Regions from separate parts of the Massilia scottii genome, predicted to be linked through region 1. Evidence: predicted binding sites of a transcription regulator. Region 1 holds the regulator's gene; the other holds the start of a gene.
What was found. Region 1 encodes NrdR, which represses ribonucleotide reductase genes. Its sites were predicted from a motif close to CACNANATNTNGTG; they were not measured.
Positions count from the first base shown of each region.

Region 1 (11,386 bases):
GACGATCAAGGTTCCCGCCCTCGACACCGGGCTGCCGGCGGCCCGTTCGCCGTCCAGCGCGGTCTGGGGGAAATCGAAAAACCAGCCCTTGGGCGCGTCTGGCGCTTCCGGCCCGCCCAGCTCGGCATGCGCACCCGTGACCGCATAGCGCGCCGTGCCGGTCAAGGTGCGCGGCACGAGCCGGGCACGCGACAGCGGCGGCTGCGGCCTGCCGGCGGCGTCGTGGACGGCATAAAACGATTGCGGCAGGTAGCTGCCGCGCTGGGTATCGGCCAGTTCGAGGAACTTGCCGGTGCCGAACAGGACGAGGTAGCCGCCGCCGGGCGCGAACACGATGCGGGGCGCGTGCGCGACCGGCTGGCGCCGCCCGCCGGCGTCGCGCGCGTCGAACAAGGGCGAGACGGCCGAACCCCATGGCGCCGGGCCGCTGAAATCGAAACGCCACAGCCGGCCCTGCAAGTCGCCCGCGTAGGCGTGGCGCACGCTGGCGTCGCCCGCCATGGCCAGTGCCGGGGGTGCCAGCGCGTTGGCCAAGGACGGGACCGATGCCGGGGCATCGAAGCGGTAATAGTTGACGCCGCGCCGCCATCGCTGCGAGGCGGGCTTGTCGGGCGCGAGCAGGAACAGCGCACCGTCGCCATCGCCGCTGCCGTTGTTGATGCCGCTGGCCACGACGACAAAGTCGCGGTACTGGGGCACGCCATCCCTGACGGCGGTGCGAAAGCGGGCGACCAGCGGCGGCGCGGCCACATGGCCCATGGCCGGATCGTCGCGCTCGGTAAATTCCCACAGCGCGCCCAGCCCCGCATGGAAGGCGGCAGGGTCGGAGATATCGAGCGCAAACACACCGCGCGCGCCCATGCCCATGCCGGAAGCGAGAATGGTGCGCCAGCGTCCGTCCACCAGCGCTTCGCCGCTGCCGGCGCTGGCATCGACATAGGGCCGGTGCCCGTAGCCGGGACTGGCGAGGAGCGGCAGCGCCGGCAACAGCGCATTGGGCACGTAGGCGAACAGTTCGGCGCCGCTGGCGGTGTCGAAGGCGTGCAGCATGCCATCGTTGGCGCCGACGTAGACGACGCTGCGCCGTGCATGGTGGCGCCGGTGAAAGTCGGCATAGGCCGGGTCGGACCGGGATGGCGGCGGCGGTCCGACCAGCAAGGGTACGCTGTGGACGATGTCGCCGAGGACACCGGTGCGGCGACGGAACACGCCGCCCGGGCGCCCCGCTTCCATGCCGCGTTCGCCGCGCAGGAAGGCGGTGCGGGCCTCGCCCAGCCCGTCAGTCACGCCACCGGCAACAGGAACGTCGAGCAGCGCCCGCGATTCTTGCGGCAAGCTGGCCCAGTCGAAAGCAATCGTGACCGTCTTGTCCGGGCGGTAGTCCAGCGTGTAAATCTTACGCGCCGCCGCTACCGGCGCCGGCAGCGGCGGCACTGCGCCGGCGTTCCCGCTCAGCAGCTCGGACGCGTCCCAGTCCGGCACCGGTGCGATGGCCGGCTCGCCGCCATTGCCGATGGCCAGCGCGCGGCGCTGCAGGCTGCCGCTGCCGGTCGCCAGATCGTGGCCGGCCTGGACGATGAAGCCGCGTCCCTTGCTGACAGGGCTGGCCGCCACGGCGCCCGGCATCATGCCGCTAGCGTTGCGGGCAGCGGCGAACAGGGCGTCGATGGCTGGCCCGATCGCCTGGGCGTCCCTGGCGGCAAAAAAGCCCGCCGGCGTGCTGCCGTCGGCGCTCCATTCGGTATTGTCGTGCCGGTTGCCGGTGGTGATGAAGGGATTGCCGTCGTCGTTGCGGTCCTTGAAGGCGCCGTATTTGGCGGCCAGGTAGAGCGCGCTGGCGCCCATGCCGGATGCCGGGCCGAGTTCGAGCGCGATGCTGCTGACCGTGACCGGCTTGTCGCGCCGGATCGGGTTGGTGTGCGCCCAGTAGGCCGCGCCGGCCAGGTACAGGCTGCCCGCGCCGTCGGGGCCGTCGCTGCGCAGGTCGAGCCTGTCCAGGTCCGGCCGGGGCGCGCCGTTGCCGAAGGCGCCGTTGCGGTCGGCTTCCATGTCGCCGACGCGGCGAGTCGCCTGCATGACGTCGAAGCGGACCGGCGCGAAGGTGTCGACGGCGCGCGCGGGATCGTTGCGGCCGGTCCGGGTGTTGCCCGGCACGTGGCGGTCATCGATGAAGGAGGAATGGCCGATGGTGGCGATGACGTTGCGCTGGCAGGCCGCGCCGACCGGGTCGGCGCGGCTCGACCAGGCCGGCAAGCCATCGCCGGGCACGGCGCCAGTGCCCGGTTCGCGCCCCTGCAGGTAGCGCAGGGCTTCGTAATACAGTTCGGCCCCGGGATCGCTGGCCGCATAGCTGCCGGCGGTGGCGGGATGGCTCCTGCCCGCCAGGTTGATGGCCGCGATCGTGCCGCTGGCCGCGCCGCTGCTGCGGTCGGGATTGGGTACGAGCACGCCGCTCACTGCGCTCCATTCGGCGCGCTGGTTGACCTGCGATTCGTAGCGTGGCGCCTCGATGGCCTTCTCGCCGATGAACTTGAGCGGCGCGCGCAGGACGCCACCATCGACCGCCGCGCTACCGTGCGCCGCGCTACCGTGCGCCGCGCCATCGTGCGCCGCGCCATCGTGCGCCGCGCCATCGTGCGCCGCGCCCTTCTCGCGCGTGGCGGCCGGGTACGCCATGAGCCCGATGCGCGCCGTCCCGGCATGCCGCTGCAGCGCCCCCTCGGGCTTGAAGGCGGCACCGTAGGGACGGCACAAGCCGGGCCGGCTGGCGCTGTCGTCGGCGCCGCAGACGCGCACGCGCGCGAGAAATTCGCCGTGGAACTTGTCGGACACCAGCCGCGTGCCGCTGGCGCCGTAACGGGGTGCGTCGCAGTTGCTGCCTTTGCCGGTGCCGCTGAACAGCACGCGGTTGCGGCACGACACGATGAACAGGTCGGCGCTGCCGAAGGGCGTGAGCGCCGCGCTGTGTGCCGCCGCCAGCTTCTTGCGCGGAAAATGCCGCGGATGGGCATAGAAATCAGGATGCGCCGCGCCATCGGGCAGCCATGCGCGCTGCAGCACGGTGATGCCGGGTTCGTCGATGACGCGGTCGCCGCCAGTCAGGCCGAGCCGGACCAGGTCGAGCGTGGACGCCGTGGCCCAGTTGAGCAGATGGCCGCTGAACGCGTCACCGCCGCAGCCATGCTGCGCATCGGCCGGCCCGACGGGCGAAAAATACCCCTGGCGCTCGTCCAGGTCGGGCTCGCGCACCGAGCGCGAGCGCGCCCTGGCCGGGTACCGGTAGCACAGGCGCGGATTGAAGTAGCCGGGGTAATCGGCCCCTTGTGCATACTCGCCACGGTAAGCCGCGCCCGCATCCTCGAAGGTGAGCGACAGGTTGAGCAGCAGATTGGGTGGCAACTGGCCGGGCGCACCAAGAACGCCGTCGGGCAGCACCAGCGGCGGCGCGGCCGACGCCAGGCAAGCGTGGCAGACAAGCACGAGCGCCAGCAGGCAGCGAAGACAGGCGCGCAGCGGTTTCATGGCGCCTCCTCGGGCGCGGCCTCCGGCACGGCCTTGAGGTAGAACGATTGCAGCACCACGCGGGTGGCGTCGAGCGCGCCGAAGCCGACGGCGGTAATCCGGTAAAAGTTGCCTGGCGGGCGGGCAGCGTCGGCGCCGGCCTGAGTGTGCGGCAACAGTTCGATCAGGTAGCGCGGCGGCCGCAGCGGCAGCGTGCCTTTGCCCGACGGCAGCTGCGCGCCGGTAAAGCGGCCGTATGCGACCCCGTCCGGCCCCGGCCCGTCATGGTCCGACAAAGCGGCGCTTTGCCACGCCGGCGTCCCGGGCACATGCTGGCACAGCCCGGCATTGACCTCGCGTTCTGCGCCGCAGCCGTCGACGAAGCCGAGCGCGTAACCACGGGCAAACAAGGCCGCGCGCGCCGATGCGGGATCGGCGCCGCCTTCGATATCGTGCTCGGCGTCGGCCAGCGCGGCCTCGGCCGCCTGGAAGGCGATGTGCCGGTCGCGCTCGTGGCGCGCCGATTTTTCACCGTCGAGCGCGCTGCGGGCCGCCGACACGCCGACGATCATCAGCGCCAGCAGCACGAACAGGGCCGCCAGCATGACGGCGCCACCTTGACGGTCGAGGGGAGAGGGAGCGCAGGGCATGGCGTCTCACAGGGCCGCGTTGCGCAGTACGATGGTGGCGGCGAAACTGCGCCGTTCGCGCCAGCGCAGCGCCGGCGGCATGCGCGCTTCGTCAAGCCGGGTACCGGGGTCGGCCGCACCGCTGTAGCCGGCGCCGAACAGGTCGAACGCTTGCGGCTCGCGGTCGGCCGCGCCGCGCCGGGCGCCGTGCAGCAGCAGCGCCACCTTGATGCTGGCCACCCGTTTCCAGTGGGTTTTGCGGCGCAGGTCCTGCTCGCGCTCGGCCGGACTTGCCCCGTCAAGCGCCAGGGCGGCATCGAGCGCGCTGACGGCGCCGGCGCTGAGGTACTGGTTGGGCAAGCCGTCGGCCGGCACATCGGTGTCGAGTCCGTACAGCACCTGGAAGGTGTCGACCCCGGCCACGAGCGCATCGCTGCGCCAGTTTTTCTGGCCCCGGTATTTGCAGCGCAGTTCGGCCTCGCCGCCCGCTGCCGGCGCGACATAGAAAATGCTCCAGCCCTCGCTGCCGGCCCCCACGCCGAACCCGGCGCAACTGAGCATGCTGCCATCGCCCTCGGCGCCCTCGCCCACGCCGTCGAAGCGCAGCGCCAGCACGTCGCTGCCGTTGACGCCGCCCGGGCGCGCGCTGGCGATGCCGGGCCCGCCGCCGAGCACCTGGTCGTCCAGCCCGCCGATGCGGGCGGCGGCGCTGGCCGGCGACGGCGGCGCGTCTTCACGGTCGAGATCGACAAAGGCGCCCTGGCGCGCCGCGCGTTCGATGGCGTCCAGCGCAAAGCGGCCGGCGTCATCCACCTGCGCCAGTTCGCCCTGGGCCGCGTAGCCGGTCTGGGCCGACACCAGCACCGATGCCGCGGCGAGTGAAACCAGCAGCCCGAGCAGCAGTGCGACCAGCAATTCCACCAGGGTCAGGCCGGCCTGATGGCATCGGCGCCGGACCGCCGCGTGCGCGCTCATGGGGCACCCGTGCCGAGCATCACCGCCACCGCCGGCGGGGATGGTGCGCCGGCGCCGGCATCGGCAGCGCCGTCGGCCCGCTTGGCGCGCCAGCCGAGCTTGATCACGACAGGGGCGCCGGCCGCGCCGGCGCACTCCCAGGCCAGCGCCTGGCGCGCCTCGTCCCACACGGTGGCGTCGCGGCAGACTGCGATGCGCCCGCCGGGAAAGCCCGCGTGCAGCGCCGCCATGGTGTCGGCGATGTCGAACTGGGCCAGCTGGGCGCTGTCGCAGCGGTTCACGCCGTAGCATTGCGCGGGCGCGGGCGGCGGCGCGCCATCGGCCGCATCGTAGTGGAGTTGCAGGTAGGGATTGCTGAGATCGTCGCGCTGCATTTGCCCGGCGTTCGCCTGCATGCGCCCGGCCAGGCCGCTGGCCAGCTGCACCGCGCGCGACATGAGGCTCGCTCCCTGGTGCGTGCGCAGCGCGGCGACCTGCGTGCCAAGGGCGCCCAGGATGCCGACGGTCAGCAGCAGCAGCGCCACCAGCACTTCGGTCAGCGTAAATCCGCCGGCGACACGTTTTCGCAATAAGCGCATGACTCCCCCGCAACGTTGAACAGACACGTCCGGTCATGACGCCGCGGCCCGGCAGGCGTGGCTGCAAGGTGCGTGGACGGGTGATCTGGATCGCTTGTGAGCTACGTTAACAGCAGGGCGTGCAGGCACGGATGGCCTGCCTCAAGCGTGTGAGCTGAACTATTTGCGCGGTTTGCGCTCGTGGCCTACTTCGGCAATGGCTTCCTGGAACTCGGCCAGGTCTTCGAAGTTTTTATAGACGGACGCGAAGCGGATGTAGGCAATCTTGTCGAGGCGTTTCAGTTCCTGCATGACCAGTTCGCCCACGTGGCCGGTATCGACCTCGCGCTGTCCGCTGGTAAGCAGCTTTTCCTCGATCGAGGCGACCGCGCTGTCGATCGCTTCGGCCGACACGGGCCGCTTGCGCAGCGCCAGCATCAGGCTGCCGCGCAGCTTGACCGAGGCGAACTCGGTGCGGCTGCCGTTTTTCTTGACAATGATCGGCATCGACAATTCGATCCGCTCATAGGTGGTGAAGCGCTTGTCGCACTTGACGCAGCGGCGCCGGCGCCGGATCGAATCGCCCTCCTCGGAGACGCGCGTATCGAGCACTTGCGTGTCTTCATGCTGACAGAAAGGACATTTCATGGGGGCGCCGGGCTGCTGGTGTGAGGTTAAGCCGCGTAGACCGGGTACTTGTCGGTCAGCTTCTTGACTTCCACCTTGACGCGTTCGACGACGGCGGCGTCGTTCGGGTTGTCGAGGATGTCCGCGATCAGGTTACCGACCGTGGTTGCATCTTCTTCCTTGAAGCCGCGCGTGGTGAAGGCCGGGCTGCCGAGGCGGATGCCGGAGGTCACGAACGGTTTTTGCGGATCGTTCGGGATGCCGTTCTTGTTGCAGGTCATGTGGGCGGCGCCCAGCAAGGCTTCGGCTTCCTTGCCGGTCAGGTTCTTCGAGCGCAGGTCGACCAGCATCACGTGCGATTCGGTGCGGCCGGAGACGATGCGCAGGCCGCGCGCGATCAGCGCCTTGGCCAGCGCGTCGGCGTTTTTGACAACCTGCTTCTGGTACTCGGCGAACGATGGCTCCAGCGCTTCCTTGAAGGCGACGGCCTTGCCGGCGATCACGTGCATCAGCGGGCCGCCCTGGATGCCGGGGAAGATCGCCGAATTGATGGCCTTTTCGTGCTCGGCCTTCATCAGGATGATGCCGCCGCGCGGGCCGCGCAGCGATTTGTGCGTGGTCGAGGTGACGAAGTCGGCGTGCGGCACGGGGTTCGGGTACACACCGGCGGCGATCAGGCCGGCGTAGTGCGCCATGTCGACCATGAAGTAAGCGCCCACTGCCTTGGCAACCCTGGCGAAGCGCTCGAAATCGATCTTGAGCGAAAAGGCCGAGGCGCCGGCGATGATCATTTTTGGCTTGTGCTCGTGCGCAAGACGCTCCATCGCCTCGTAGTCGATATCTTCCTGCTCGGTCAGGCCGTAGGACACCACATTGAACCACTTGCCCGACATGTTCAGCGCCATGCCGTGGGTCAGGTGGCCGCCTTCGGCCAGCGACATGCCCATGATGGTGTCGCCCGGCTTGAGCATGGCGAAGAACACGCCCTGGTTGGCCTGGGAGCCGGAGTTCGGCTGCACGTTGGCCGCTTCGGCGCCGAACAGTTGTTTGACACGGTCGATCGCCAGTTGTTCGGCGACGTCGACGAATTCGCAGCCGCCGTAGTAACGCTTGCCTGGATAACCTTCGGCGTACTTATTGGTCAGCTGCGAGCCCTGGGCTTGCATGACGGCTGGCGAGGTGTAGTTCTCGGACGCGATCAGTTCGATGTGATCTTGCTGGCGTGCGTTTTCCTTCTGGATCGCGCCCCACAATTCGGGGTCAACATTGGCCAGCGTGTGTTCTTTTGAAAACATGAAAAAACTCCAATCGATAAGAGTGCGAGGCACCTGATTGCAAGGATCGAATGAGGGAAGCCGTCGGAAATGGAACAGGCAGCCTCATCGTGCGCTTCCATCGGTGGCTGCCCAGGCGAACGGCTGATGAAATCTCACGTTCCCCGGTGGATGCCCACCTTTCGCCGCCAGGCAGCAATGCGCCGCGACTTTTCGCCAGTTACGTGAGACATAATGGAGCCCAAATTGTAAGTTAAGTCCCTGATTAGGGCAAGGAATGGGATTGCCTAAATGGCAGGTCGCGGCCAATATCGTCACTTGGGCTACAATCCGGCATAGTTTCGGACTTCCTCAGGACACCACATGATCGTTTTCATCACCGGCGCCTCCGCCGGCTTCGGCGCCGAAATGGCGCGTACCTTCGTCAACAACGGCCATCAGGTCGTCATCAGCGGTCGCCGCAAGGACCGGCTCGAAGCCTTGGCAGCCGAGCTGGGCGACCTGGCCTTGCCGATCGTCATGGATGTCACCTGCAAGGAATCGATCAATGAAGCCTTGTCGATGCTGCCGCAATCGTGGCGCCAGGTCGATGTGCTGATTAACAATGCCGGGCTGGCGCTGGGTACGCAGCCGGCCCACGAAGCGCCGCTGGCCGACTGGGAAACCATGATCGCGACCAACTGCACCGGGCTGGTAACGATGACGCGCGCGCTGCTGCCGGCCATGGTCGAGCGCGGCAGCGGGCTGATCATCAACCTGGGCTCGGTGGCGGGCCACTATCCTTACCCGGGCGGCAATGTGTACGGCGCGACCAAGGCCTTTGTCGACCAGTTCACGCTCAACCTGCGCGCCGATCTGGCAGGCAGCGGCGTGCGCGCGACCAACCTGGCGCCGGGATTGTGCGGGGGGACGGAGTTTTCCAACGTGCGCTTCAAGGGCGACGACGCGGCCGCGGCCAAGGTGTACGAAGGCACGGTGCCGCTGACGGCAGCCGATATTGCGGCGACGGTGTTCTGGATCGCCACCCTGCCGCCGCATATTAATATCAATACGATCGAGATGATGCCGACCTGCCAGGGGTTTTCGCCGTTTGCGATCAAACGGACCTGATTCCCCGTCGTACCCGCCGAGTGCCGCCTTGGCGCGGTAGTCGTTTCTGCCAATGGCAGGAACGACGGGTGTGAGCCGGCATCACGTAACACAACTACACCCCATGTAAGCGATTGTTACAGAACTTGGCACTTCGTTATCGCTCACGTCTACTTGTGCCCCACTCCACCCCCGCTGGGTCATCTTTATGTACGCTTGCGTACATTTACAGCCCCGAAATCGCGTAAAATGTTTCCGATATTCACTTATGGCAAATGAAATGCCCTCAGTATTCAGTTGGCCGGTACGGGTCTATTACGAAGACACCGACGCCGGCGGCATCGTCTTTTACGCGAATTACCTCAAATTCTTCGAACGCGCCCGCACCGAGTGGCTGCGCGCGGCCAACGTCGGCCAACAGGCGCTGCGCGACCAGGATGGGGCCATCTTCGTCGTCAAAAACGCCAGCATCGACTATCACGCGCCAGCCCGGCTCGATGATGAATTAAACTTGACATTGAGTATAGAAAAACTGGGGCACGCATCGGTCCAGTTCCTCCAGCAAGCCTGGCACGGCGACGTCTTGCTGGCCAGCGCGCGGGTCAAAGTCGGTTGCGTCGATGCCGCATCCTTGCGTCCGCGCGCCCTGCCCGACGCAACGGCTGCTAAAATGCGTGCCGCCTGACACTTCACATCCAGAAAAATCCAACGCCCATGAATGCAGCCCAAGACCTTTCCTTTCTCGCCCTGATCAGCAACGCGCACCTGATCGTGCAATTGATCATGGCACTCCTGCTGGGCCTGTCCATCATGAGCTGGACCTACATCTTCCGCAAAGCGTTTGCCGTGCGCGCCGCCCGCCTGCAGACCGAACAGTTCGAGCGCAGCTTCTGGGCCGGCGGCAACCTGCACACCCTGCACCAGAACGCCAGCACCACGCGCGAGCAGAGCGGCGCGCTGGCACGCATCTTTGAAGCCGGCATGGGCGAGTTCATCAAGGGCAAGCAAGCCTCTCCCCAGCGCGATCCGCTCGAGACCGGCGCCGTGCTCGATGGCGCCCGGCGCGCCATGCGCGCCGCCTTCCAGCGCGAACTCGACGGCCTCGATTCGCACCTGAACTTCCTGGCCTCGGTCGGTTCCGTCTCGCCTTACATCGGCCTGCTCGGTACCGTGTGGGGCATCATGAACGCCTTCCGCGGCCTGGCCAACGTGCAGCAAGCCACCCTGGCAGCGGTTGCGCCCGGCATTGCCGAAGCGCTGATCGCCACCGCCATCGGCCTGTTCGCGGCGATTCCGGCCGTGGTCGCGTACAACCGCTTCACGCACGATATCGACCGCCTGGCCATCCGCTTCGAGAGCTTCGTCGAAGAATTCTCGAACATCTTGCAGCGCCAGTCGCGCTGATCGGAGTCACTCATGGCATCGTTTTCCAGCAGCCTGCGCGGCGGACGCAAACGCAAGTTCAAGTCCGAAATCAACGTCGTCCCCTACATCGACGTGATGCTGGTGCTGCTCATCATTTTCATGGTCGTGCCGCCTGCTAACAGCCCGAGCGTGATCAACCTGCCGAGCGCCGAGAAATCGGCGCTGCCGCCGGACGACTACATCCAGATCGTGATCAAGCCCAACGCCACCCTGAGCATCGGGGTCAACGGCAAGAACAGCGCCGCGCCCGAGGAGCTGCCCAACCGCGCCGCCGTATTGCGCCGCCTGCGCGCGCTGCATGCCGAGCATCCCGCGTATCCGGTCATGATTGCCGGCGACCGCGACAGCAAGTACGACGAAGTGATCCAGTTGATTTCCGAAGCGAAGAAAATGGGCATCAACCGGGTCGGCCTGGCCACCAAGTGACGACACGATGGCGCCCCTGACCCCTCCCGCCAGCACTGGCGGCCCTTACACTGTTCCGCCCGAGCCGAGCCGCACCCCGGCCATCCTGCTGGCGCTGGCCGTGCACGCCGGCTTGCTGCTGTTCCTGTGGGCTGGCATCAGCTGGCAGAACGTCGCCCCGACCACGACCGAGGCGGAAGTGTGGGACATGAAAGTGCAGGACGCGGCACCGCCGGCCCCCGAGCCGCCGCCGCCGCGCGAGGTGAAACCGGTGGAGCCGCCCAAGCCGGTCGAGAAAACGATCGAAAAACCGGTGGAAAAGCCGGTCGAAAAACCGCCGGCCGTCAAGCCGCCGGACATCGCGCTCGAACGCGAAAAGAAGCTCAAGGAACAGAAGCTCAAGCAGGAAGAGCGCCTGGCCGAGGAAAAGCGCGAGCTCGAGAAAGCCCGCAAGGAGCTGGCCGAGCAGAAGAAGCGCGAAGAGAAGAAACTCGACGAGCAAAAGAAACTGGCCGACCAGAAGAAACTCGAGCAGCAGAAGGCGGAACAGGACAAGCTGGCCGAGAAGCAGGCGGATAAGCAAGCCGACAAGCTGGCCCAGGAAAAGGCGGCCAAGGCGGAAAAAGCGGCCAAGGACAAGAAACTGGCTGAAGAAAAAAAGATACTCGACAAGCTGCACGCCGCCGAAATGCGCCGCATCACGGGTGGCGCCGGCGGCACCGGCGAGAGCGAGCAAAAGAGCGCACCGAAAGGCGATCCGAGTTACTTCGGCGCGATCGGCGCCAAGATCAAGAGCAACCTCAATTACACGGGCAGCACCAGCATGGCCGGCGATCCGGAAGCGGTGTACCAGATCGAGCAATGGCCGACCGGCGAAATCAAGTCGGTCAAGAAGATTAAAAGC
Region 1 is NZ_JAVCWM010000021.1:55,325-66,710, reverse strand. Features, by position in the region: gene RBA41_RS24405 (pilus assembly protein) at 1-3,522, opposite strand, end outside; gene RBA41_RS24400 (pilus assembly protein) at 3,519-4,151, opposite strand; gene RBA41_RS24395 (PilW family protein) at 4,158-5,105, opposite strand; gene pilV (type IV pilus modification protein PilV) at 5,102-5,683, opposite strand; gene nrdR (transcriptional regulator NrdR) at 5,843-6,310, opposite strand; gene glyA (serine hydroxymethyltransferase) at 6,337-7,584, opposite strand; ZMP/ZTP riboswitch at 7,687-7,797, opposite strand; gene RBA41_RS24375 (SDR family NAD(P)-dependent oxidoreductase) at 7,927-8,673, shown strand; gene ybgC (tol-pal system-associated acyl-CoA thioesterase) at 8,933-9,337, shown strand; gene tolQ (protein TolQ) at 9,367-10,056, shown strand; gene RBA41_RS24360 (ExbD/TolR family protein) at 10,069-10,503, shown strand; gene tolA (cell envelope integrity protein TolA) at 10,511-11,386, shown strand, end outside.

Region 2 (11,386 bases), on a different contig from region 1:
AGCATGGCGCTGATGCCGCGCCGCAGCGCCGGATTGGTTTCGGCCAGCATCTGGTCCACCAGCGGACCCGAACCGGCAAAGCGCGCCTTGATGGCGGGTGCCAGGCGGGTGGCCACATCGGGCCGGTCAAGCGGCAGGGCGCGCGTCCAGGCCACCGTTTCGAGCTCGGCGCGCAGCTTGGGCGGCCGCCAGCAGCGCCGCTGGCGGCGGCGCCTGCTTTGTCGCGAGCGTGAGCGCCGCCACCAGCCACGGCAACTGTTGCGTCGTTTCCCACTGGCGCAGCGCTTCGGCCGGGGAGGCGCTGGCGGCGCGCGCGCTGCGCATCGCCGCCAGCCAGGCGCCATACGCCAGTTGACCGCGTTCGGCGGGCGCGGTACTGCGCCAGGCGTAGCTGTAGTCGCGCACGTCCTGTCCGATCGTGGCGGACGGCGCGGCGCTGCCCAGTTCGGCGTCGAGCCGGGCCAGTACCTGCGCCGGCGCGCGCGGCCAGGTAGGGCGCGGTGACGTGCCAGGGCGATGCCGCATCCTGGGCGATGGCGTCGAAGCGCGCCGCCGCCTCGGGGTAGGCGCCGCGGTAAAAGTGGGCGGCTGCCTGCTGGTAGGCGCGGTCCATGCGCAGCCAGTGGGGCGCGCCGGCCAGGGCCTCGGCCGGCATCGCGGTGGGCGAACACGGCATCCTGGCCCACGATCCAGTCGCGCAGCGTGGCGCCGTCGCTGCCGTAGCTGGCCAGGCGGATGCCCAGGGTGCGGGTGGCGTTGCGAAACGCGTCCGCCGGGCAGTTCAGCACGGAAGCGTCCTTGCCGGCGATGGCGAGCGCGGCGAGCTTGGGTCCGCCGGCGCGCGCGCGTTCGGTTTGCCACCCTTCCAGAGCGCGCTTGAGCGCGGGGTCGTTATGCGGATTGTGGCCGCCCCACTCGCTCGTTTCGTTCAGCCAGCAGGGGTCGAAAGGGCGCAGGCGATCCTGGGCGGCGGCGTCGAGCGGCATGCCGGCCAGCGCGGCGGCTCGAACACGTTGCCGTCGGCCGACGGGTCTTCATAAAAGGTGCAGCGGCGCTCGCCGGCCTGCGCGGTCGTCATGGCGGCCAGGCCGACCATCATGAAAAACAACGGTGCGCCGACACGCTTATGCAAAATGGGTTTCATTGATCTCTTTCACTGGGGGGGCGTCATCTTATCAGCGCAAAGCTTGCGCCAGTCGTTAGACATTGGTTTCTCTCCGGGCTATCTTTCTCCGAGGCAAGCGCGAGTGAGTGCGGCAACGGTCCGGCAAACGGCGATCGGTTGCGTCTTATTCGCATGCATGACGACACGCGCGGTACCTCATCGACTCTGCACCATCCAACGGAGACAGGCATGACAGGGAAGTTCATCGGCAAGACCATCGTACTGGCGGCGCTGTTCGCCGCCAGCCACAGCCACGCCCAGGATGTGATCCGTCTTGGCAACCTGAAGTTCGCGCATTTCGGCGCCGTTTCGTACATCAAGGAAATCGCGCCCAAATGCGGCATCAAGGTCGAGGAAAAGATTTTCGCCAAGGGGCTCGATGTGATGCAAGCGATCATCGCCGGCGAGCTCGATGTCGGCGCGACCGCGTCCGAGGCGGCCATTTCGGGGCGCGCCAGCGGGGCGCCGATCTTCGTGGTGGCCGGTTTCGCCAAGGGCGGCGCGCGCCTGGTGGCGCGGTCCGATCTCGGCATCAGGGGCATTCGGGAATTGAAAGGCCGGAAGGTCGGGGTGACGCGCGGCGGCATCCAGGAAGTGCTGCTGATGGCGCAGCTGAAAAAATTCGGCATGAGCGTCGACAGCGCACCCGGCAAGGATGTGCACGTGATCTACCTGCCGTTCGCCGACCTGAACCAGGCGCTGATGGGCAGGAACATCGACGCCATGATGCAGTCCGAGCCGCAATCGTCGCAAGCCATCAACAAGGGTTTCGGGATGGAAGTGATGAAACCCTACGACACGCCGATCGGCGAGCCGGTGCGCACCATGGTGATGACCGAAGCCTTCTACAACGGCAAGCGGGTACTGGCCGACAAGTTCATGCGCTGCTTCGTCGAAGCGACCCGCACCTTCATGGCCCATCCGTCCATCGCCGAGAAATACGTGCGCGAAGTGATCTACAAGGGCCAGATCACCAGGGACGACTTCGAGGATGCGATCAGCAATGCGCCGTATTCGCTGGACGTGACGGCCGAGCATATCCAGATCACCACCGACACCATGGTCAACACCGGCGTGGGGCGCATGGTGCGTCCGCCCCTGGCCAGGGACTGGGTCAGGACCGAGCTGCTCGACGCGGCCAAGAAAAGCATGGGGGTGAGGTGAGCAGGCTCCCCGTTCGACAATCCGACAGTATCAACAGCATGAAAACAACGTTTCCGGAGGTGGCATGAACAGCAGACAGTTGCGTGAAGTGGGAATCGGCCTGGTGGTGCCGGCCGTGGTGATCGCCTTGTGGCAGCTGGCGGCGGTGCAGGGCCTGGTCAATCCCCAGGTATTGCCGTCGCCGCTGGCGGTGCTCCACAAATGGATCGAGTACCTGCTGCCGCTGCAGCCGCACGCGGACGGCAGCTGGCTGGCCTGGGCCGTGTCGGGCGAACTGATGGTCGACTCGCTCACCAGCATGTACCGGGTGCTGCTCGGTTTTGCCATCGGCGCCGGGCTGGCGCTGCCGCTCGGGCTGGCCATGGGCGCCAACGCGCGCGTGTACGCCTGGCTCAATCCGCTGGTGCAGCTGCTGCGCCCGATCCCGCCGATCGCCTACATTCCGCTGGCGATCCTGTGGTTCGGGCTGGGTAATCCGCCGGCCGTGTTCCTGATCGCGCTGGGGGCGTTCTTTCCGGTGCTGATCAATACCATTGCCGGGGTGCGCCAGGTGGACGGCATTTACCTGCGCGCGGCGCGCAACCTGGGCGCCAGCCAGCGCACCATGTTCGTGCGCGTGATCCTGCCGGCCGCCGTGCCCTATATTTTGTCGGGCGTGCGGATCGGGATCGGTACCGCCTTCATCGTCGTGATCGTCTCGGAAATGATCGCGGTGAATAATGGCCTGGGTTTTCGCATCCTGGAAGCGCGCGAGTATTTTTGGTCCGACAAGATCATGGCCGGCATGATCACCATCGGCATGCTGGGGCTGGCGATCGACGTCGGCATGAACCGCCTGAACAATTACCTGCTGCGCTGGCATCGCGGCCTGGAGAACTGACATGACTGCATCACCGATCCGTATCGAAGGCGTCGACAAGACATTCAGCAGCGCCGGGGGCGAGCTGGTCGCGCTCAAGGATATCAACCTGGACATCCCGGCCGGGCAATTCACCTGCCTGCTGGGACCGTCGGGCTGCGGCAAGTCGACCCTGCTCAATGCCGTGGCCGGCTTTGCCCTGCCCACACGCGGCACCATCCGCACCGGCGGACACCCGGTGACGGGGCCGGGGCCGGAGCGCGGCATGGTGTTCCAGGAGTACGCCCTGTTTCCCTGGATGACGGTCGAGCAGAACGTCGCCTTCGGCCTGGAAATCAAGGGCGTGGCCAAGGCCGCCATCGACGCCACCGTGGCCCGCCTGCTGGAGATGCTGTCGCTGAGCGACTTTCGCCAGCGCTTTCCCAAGGATTTGTCGGGCGGCATGCGCCAGCGGGTGGCGATTGCGCGCGTGCTGGCGCTGGACTCGCCGATCATGCTGATGGACGAGCCGTTCGGCGCGCTCGACGCGCTGACCCGGCGCAACCTGCAGGACGAGCTGCTGCGCATCTGGGCCGCCACCGGCAAGACCATCATTTTCGTCACCCACAGCATCGAGGAAGCGATCTACCTGGCCGACCGCATCGTGGTGATGACCTACCGTCCGGGCACGGTCAAGCGCGACGTCATGGTCGACCTGCCGCGCCTGCGCGACCCGGCCGCGCCCGAGTTCAATGCGCTCAAGCGCGAGCTGGGGCAGCTGGTCATGGAAGAGCAGCAGCGCCATCACAACGACGAGTTGCGCATGGCGGCAGTCGATTAGGACAGGCTGGAGGCGGCGCCCTCACGCCGTCCCCGCCAGCGCGCGCCGATAGTGTAAACTTGCAGCATGCAGACTTACTTACTTATCGCAGCGGCGCTGCTGTACGCGGTGTGCGCCATTCTCCCCACGCCCCGGGGCACGCTCATTTCCGGCGTCACCGCCGGGGCCTGGCTGCTGCACGGCGCCGCCCTGTGGCTCGACATGATGGCGCCCGGCAGCGTGCGGATCGGCTTTGCGCTGATGATTTCCGCCGCCCTGTGGATCTCGGTGGCCGCCTACTGGGTCGAAAACCGCAATTTCGCGCTGGACGGCCTGCGCCGCCTGGTCATGCCGTGCGCCGCAGCCGCCGCGCTGCTGCCGGCCGTGTTCCCGGGCAGCGTGCTGCAGCTCGAAGGGCGCGCCCCGGCCTTCGGCTGGCACATTTCGGTGGCCATCCTGGCCTACAGCACCCTGACCATCGCCGCCTTCCACGCGGTCCTGATGGCGCTGCAGGAAACGCGCCTGCATGCGCGCAACCCGCAAGCGGGCTGGCTGGCCACGGCGCTCGACCAGCTGCCGGCCCTGCTGACCATGGAAAAGCTGCTGTTCCGCCTGATCTGGATCGGCTTCGTGCTGCTCAGCCTGACCGTGCTGTCGGGGATCGTGTTTTCGGAGCAGGTGTTCGGCACCGTGCTCAAGTGGGATCACAAGAGCGTCTTCACCTTGCTGTCGTGGGTCCTGTTCGCCGCGCTGCTGGCCGGACGGCGCTGGCGCGGCTGGCGCGGCAAGACCGCGCTGCGCTTCACCCTGGCCGGTTTCGCCACCCTGGTGCTGGCCTATGTCGGCAGCCGTTTCGTTCTTGAAGTCGTTTTGCACCGGGGGCTGGCATGATACGCATTCTGTTCTGGATCGCGCTGGTGGCGCTGGTGATCGCGGCCATCCGCAGCAAGCTGCGCGGCATGATGCCGCCGCCGGGGCAGGGCGCCGCTCCGCGCCAGGATCGGCCGGCGGCGCGCGAAGCCGAAACCATGATCGCCTGCGCCCACTGCCACGTGTACTTCCCCGAGTCGGAAGCGGTCAAGGCCGGCGGCCGGGAGTATTGCAGCCCGGACCACGCCCGTTTGCCGCCCGCCTGAGTGATGTCCTTCTGGAGCGCGCTGTCGGCAGAGTCGCGCGAAACATTCTGGCGCTCGCTGCAGGCGCTGACCGCCACCCGCATCGTCATTTCGCTGGTGCTGCTGGCGTACCTGGCGTTCGACCAGAAAGACGCGGCCGGCACCGGCCATCATCTGTATACCGAAACCTGCATCGCCTACCTGGCGCTGGCCGGCGCGTTCGTGCTGGCCAGCGTGTACGTGCGCAAGCACTTCCTGATGCAGGTGGTGGTGCAGATCGCGGTCGACATCGCGGTCATTTCGGTGCTGTACATGGCCGCAGCGGCCAGCCGCGGCAGCCTGGTGATCCTGTACCTGTTCCCGCTGGCCGGCGCCGCGATCCTGGCGCCGCGCCTGCTGGCCCTGTTTTCGGCCGCGCTGGTCACCCTGTTCCTGCTGATCGATTCCCTGTACCAGGTGTTCCTGGGCATGGCCGGCATGCCGCTCACCCAGGCCGGGCTGTACGGCGCCGCCTTCTTCGCCATCGTGATGGTGGTCAGCCGCCTTGCCGCCAAGCTGATCCGGCAGGAAGAACTGGCCGCGCGCCACGGCGCCGACCTGAAAATCCAGCAGGCGATCAACCAGATCATCATCGCCGACGTCGACGACGGCATCCTCGTGGTCGACCGCGACGGGCACATTTTCGCCGGCAACCCGGCCGCCCAGCACATGCTGGGACTGGCCAACGGCGACAGCGGCTTCGCCCTGTCCGAGGTGCCTGCGCTGGAACCGGTTGCGTATGCGTTTTCGGAGTGGCAGCAGCAGGTCGGACCGGCCGTGGGCGGGCTGCGCGCCGCCTTCGTGACCGTCAAGCCGTACCGCGACAGCGGCGGCGGCGGCGACGCCGGCACGGCAGCCTGGAGCGGGCGGCGCGACCTGGCGGCCCACCTCAAGCTGCGTTTCGCGCGGGTCGACACGGTCGACGAGGCGTCCGAGCGCTGCGTTATCTTTTTACAGGACGTCACCGCCATCGAAAACCAGGCCCAGGAACTGAAACTGGCCTCGATGGGACGCCTGACCGCCAGTATCGCGCATGAGGTGCGCAATCCGCTCTCGGCCATCGGCCACGCCACCGCCCTGCTGGCGGAAGACTTGCACGAGCCGGGCCAGGCGCGCCTGCTCAAGATCGTCGGCGACAATGTGGCGCGGGTGAACCGCATGGTCGAAGACATACTGCAATTGTCGCGCAAGGTCCAGCCCAACGGCGATCCGTTGTTGCTCGGCCCCTTTTTGAATGAGTTGAAAACCGAATTTGACGAAACCCAAGGGGTCGCCAATGATATAGTGTGGTTGGGCAACACTGGAGCCGTGCCGGTGCGTTTCGACGCGCTGCACCTGCGCGAAGTGCTGATCAACCTGCTGACCAATGCGCTGCGCTACGCCAGCGGCGGGGAGGGCTGTATCCGCGTGTACGTCGTCACCGATGCGGCCGGCGGCATGGAGCTGCACGTGCAGGACGACGGGCCGGGCATCACGCCCGACGTGCGGGCCCACCTGTTCGAACCGTTTTATACGACCTCGAGCAAGGGCACCGGGCTGGGGCTGTACCTGGCGCGCGAGCTGTGCCTGAACAACGCGGCGATGCTCGATTACGAGTATCGCTTCGACGCCAGCGGCTTCGGGGTACGCAAGGCCAGCGGCCGGTTTGTGATTTCGTTCGCGCAGCCGCTGGGAGCGCGCGGCGCCACTAGTAACAGAAAGGCAACAACATGACATCACCCCGCGTACTGGTCGTCGATGACGAGGCGGATTTACGCGAACTGCTGGAAATCACGCTGGTCAGGATGGGGCTCGATGTGGACAGCGCCGAAACGCTGCGCGAGGCGCGCGCCTTCCTGGCGCAGAACGATTACGGCCTGATCCTGACCGACATGCGCCTGCCCGACGGCCTGGGCCTGGAACTGGTGCAGGAAGTGAACGCTTCCAACAAATCGACCCCGATCGCGGTCGTGACCGCCTACGGCAGCGCCGAAAACGCGGTGGTGGCCTTGAAGGCGGGCGCCTTCGATTACGTGTCCAAGCCGGTGGTGCTGGACGATTTGCGCGTGATGGTGCAGTCGGCCCTGCGCCTGTCGGCCCCGGCCACGCAGTCGGGCAGCCCGGCCGCCGCCGGCACCGCCTCGCGCCTGATCGGCGAATCGGCCGTGATGCAGTCGCTGCGCAACCAGATCGAACGGCTGGCGCGCTCGATGGCGCCGATTGCGATTACGGGCGAATCGGGCAGCGGCAAGGAACTGGTGGCGCGCGAAATCCACGCCCGCAGTTCGCGCGCGGGCAAGCCCTTCATTGCCGTGAACTGCGGCGCGATTCCCGAAGCGCTGATGGAAGCCGAGTTTTTCGGCTACCGCAAGGGTGCGTTCACGGGCGCGGCCGACGAGCGCGACGGATTTTTCCATGCGGCCAACGGCGGCACCCTGATGCTCGATGAAGTGGCCGATCTGCCGCTGGCGATGCAGGTCAAGCTGCTGCGCGCGATCCAGGAACGGCGCGTGCGCAAGATCGGCGCGACCAGCGAGGAGCCGGTCGACGTGCGCATCATCAGCGCCACGCACCAGAACCTGGCGCAGTGCGTCGAGACCGGCAAGTTCCGCCAGGATCTGTTTTACCGCCTGAATGTGATCGAATTGAGCGTGCCGCCGCTGCGCGAGCGGCTCGACGACCTGGGGGTGCTGGTCAATGGCATGCTGGCGCGCCTGGCCGGACCGGGGCAGCAGGCCGCGCTCGGGCCGCAGGTGCTGGAAACCTTGAGCACGTATTCGTTCCCGGGCAATGTGCGCGAGCTGGAGAACGTGCTGGAGCGGGCGCTGGCGTTCGCCAATGACGGCGTGATCGAAGTGGGCGACCTGTCGCTCAAGGGCGCGCGGGTGGCCGAGCGGGCGGCGCCCGTCGCTGAAGCGGTGCCGGCGCCGGTGGCGGCGCCAGCGCAGGCAGCGGCTGCGCCGGTGAGCGCGAGCGGGCCGGCGGAGTTGCCGAGCAGCCTGCCCGATTATCTGGAGCAGGTCGAGCGCGAGATCATCTTGCGCGCGCTGACCCAGACCCAGTTCAACCGCACCCAGGCGGCCCTGCTGCTGGGGATCAGTTTCCGGCAGCTGCGCTACCAGATGCAGAAGCTCGATATCCAGGAGCCGGAGGGCTAGGGTGCGGCGGCCGACACCTGGGGCCTATGGCGCGTCTGCGCAGAAATAAATGGGCCCCCGCCTGCGCGGGGGCGACGAGATAGCCGGGTGGCGTCCTTCCAGGCCCATTCCAACGCCCACTCCCCCCACGGTTTATAATGCTGCCCCGCGACGCAAAAACGGCAGGCGCGCGCGCTGGCGGCTGCTTCAAAAAAGGGCACCCGTTAGTATGTGCTAACCGGGCAGTCCTTCATGCGGCCTGAGTCAAAAAAGTCAAGCGACGCACAGGAAAATATTGCTACTTAATTCTATTGCCACTCCCCGGGTGAGGTACTACAATTAGTCCCACATTTGATGAATCGACTAGATATAGTGGTTTTTGAAGCTCTGCCACCGATAACTCAGCATCCATAACGCAGCACGGCAAGCCCAGTTTTTAACGCAATCCACCCACCATTGCCTTACGGCGCCGGCCTCGACATTCCAGGCTGGCGGGGGTAGTTTTTTTGTTTTTATATTTGTTGGGGACGGTTGATTGACGCCGTCCACTTGATAACAACCGGCGGCAGACCAAAGCCCGCCGCTCCAGGAGGTTCAATGCAAACATCCCAAGATTCTTCGATCAACCAATTGCACATCACACCTGGAGCAGCAGGCCAGCCAGCACCGACCAGTGCCGCCGCCGTCGCCGCCCGCGGCGACTACCGCATCATCCGCCGCAACGGCGCTGTCGTCGCCTTTGAACCGTCGAAGATCTCGATCGCCGTCACCAAGGCCTTTTTGGCCGTTAACGGTGGCCAGAGCGCCGGCTCCGCGCGCGTGCGCGAACTGGTCGAGCAACTGACCGAGAACGTCGTTTCCGCCCTGATCCGCCGCCAGCCATCGGGCGGCACCTTCCACATCGAAGACGTGCAGGACCAGGTCGAACTGTCGCTGATGCGCTCGGGCGAGCACGACGTGGCGCGTGCCTACGTGCTGTACCGCGCCAAGCACATGGAAGAGCGCCGCCTGCAGAAGGAGGCACAAGGTGCCTCCGCGCAAATGAGCGCGCCGCAAATCCACGTCACTGAAAACGGCCAGCGCCGCCTGCTCGACATGAACCAGGTGCGCGACCTGATCGCCGCCGCCTGCGTCGGCCTGGAAAAACACGTCGACGCCGACGCCATCCTGGCCGAAACGGTCAAGAACCTGTACGACGGCGTGCCGGTCGAAGAGCTGCACAAGTCCGCCATCCTGGCTGCGCGCGCGCTGATGGAAAAGGACCCGGCTTACTCGCAAGTGACCGCCCGCATCCTGCTGCACACCATCCGCAAGGAAGTGTTCTGCGAAGAAGTGCCGCAAGCGAAAGCGGCGGCACACTATATAGAGTACTTCCCGAAATACATCGCCAAGGGCATCGAGAACGAGTTGCTGGACCCGGTCCTGGCCACCTTCGACCTGGCCAAGCTGGCCAAGGCCCTGGTCGCCGACCGTGACTTGCAGTTCGGCTACATCGGCCTGCAAACCCTGTACGACCGCTACTTCCTGCACGTGCGCGACGTGCGCATCGAAATGCCGCAGGCGTTCTACATGCGCGTGGCCATGGGCCTGTCGCTGCGCGAAGAAAACCGCGAAGCGCGCGCCGTCGAGTTCTACAACCTGCTGTCGTCGTTCGACTTCATGAGCTCGACCCCGACCCTGTTCAATTCCGGCACCCTGCGCTCGCAGCTCTCGTCATGCTACCTGACCACCGTCTCGGACGACCTGGAAGGCATCTACGACGCGATCAAGGAAAACGCGCTGCTGGCCAAGTTCGCCGGCGGCCTGGGCAACGACTGGACGCCGGTGCGCGCCCTGGGCGCCCACATCAAGGGTACCAACGGCAAGTCGCAAGGCGTGGTGCCGTTCCTGAAAGTGGTCAACGATACCGCCGTGGCGGTCAACCAGGGCGGCAAGCGCAAGGGCGCGGTGTGCGCCTACCTGGAAACCTGGCACATGGACGTGGAAGAATTCCTGGACCTGCGCAAGAACACGGGCGACGACCGCCGCCGCACCCACGACATGAACACGGCCAACTGGATTCCCGACCTGTTCATGAAGCGCGTGATGGAAAAGGGCGACTGGACCCTGTTCTCGCCATCGGAAACGCCTGACCTGCACGACAAGGTCGGCAAGGCCTTCGAGGCGGCCTACACCGGCTACGAAGCCAAAGCGGCCGCCGGCGAGATCCGCGTGTTCAAGAAGATCGCCGCGCTCGACCTGTGGCGCAAGATGCTGTCGATGCTGTTCGAAACCGGCCACCCATGGATCACCTTCAAGGATCCATGCAACATCCGTTCGCCACAGCAACACGTCGGCGTGGTCCACAGCTCGAACCTGTGCACCGAGATCACCCTGAACACCAACGAGTCGGAAATCGCCGTCTGCAACCTGGGTTCGGTGAACTTGCCGGCGCACATGAAAGAAGGCAAGCTCGACCCGGTCAAGCTGCAGAAAACCGTGCGCACCGCGATGCGCATGCTCGACAACGTCATCGATATCAATTACTACGCCGTCGAAAAAGCGCGCAACTCGAACATGCGCCACCGTCCGGTGGGAATGGGTATCATGGGCTTCCAGGATTGCCTGCACATGATGCGCGTGCCTTATTCGTCGAACCAGGCGGTGCAATTCGCCGATTCCTCGATGGAAGCGGTGTGCTACTACGCCTACCTGGCCTCGACCGAGCTGGCCGAAGAGCGCGGCCGCTACGAGTCGTACAGCGGCTCGCTGTGGGACCGCGGCATCCTGCCGCAGGATTCGATCAAGCTGCTGGCCGAGGAACGCGGCGGCTACCTGGAAGTGGACATGTCGTCGGCCATGGACTGGACCGTGGTGCGCGAGCGCATCAAGCAGTTCGGCATGCGCAACTCGAACTGCGTGGCGATCGCCCCGACCGCGACGATCTCGAACATCATCGGCGTGTCGGCCTGCATCGAACCGACCTTCCAGAACCTGTACGTGAAGTCGAACCTGTCCGGCGAATTTACCGAGATCAATTCTTACCTGGTGCGCGACCTCAAGGCGCGCGACCTGTGGGATGAAGTCATGATCGCCGACCTGAAATACTTCGACGGTTCGCTGGCCAAGATCGACCGCATCCCGCAAGAC
Region 2 is NZ_JAVCWM010000003.1:98,222-109,607, reverse strand. Features, by position in the region: gene RBA41_RS04715 (hypothetical protein) at 1-155, opposite strand, end outside; gene RBA41_RS04710 (hypothetical protein) at 127-525, opposite strand; gene RBA41_RS04705 (hypothetical protein) at 929-1,144, opposite strand; gene RBA41_RS04700 (ABC transporter substrate-binding protein) at 1,355-2,329, shown strand; gene RBA41_RS04695 (ABC transporter permease) at 2,394-3,209, shown strand; gene RBA41_RS04690 (ABC transporter ATP-binding protein) at 3,211-4,008, shown strand; gene RBA41_RS04685 (cytochrome C assembly family protein) at 4,075-4,878, shown strand; gene RBA41_RS04680 (PP0621 family protein) at 4,875-5,123, shown strand; gene RBA41_RS04675 (sensor histidine kinase) at 5,127-6,854, shown strand; gene RBA41_RS04670 (sigma-54-dependent transcriptional regulator) at 6,851-8,278, shown strand; gene RBA41_RS04665 (ribonucleoside-diphosphate reductase subunit alpha) at 8,855-11,386, shown strand, end outside.
Region 2: the regulator NrdR is predicted to act here: its motif matches at 8,619-8,632, upstream of RBA41_RS04665 (ribonucleoside-diphosphate reductase subunit alpha).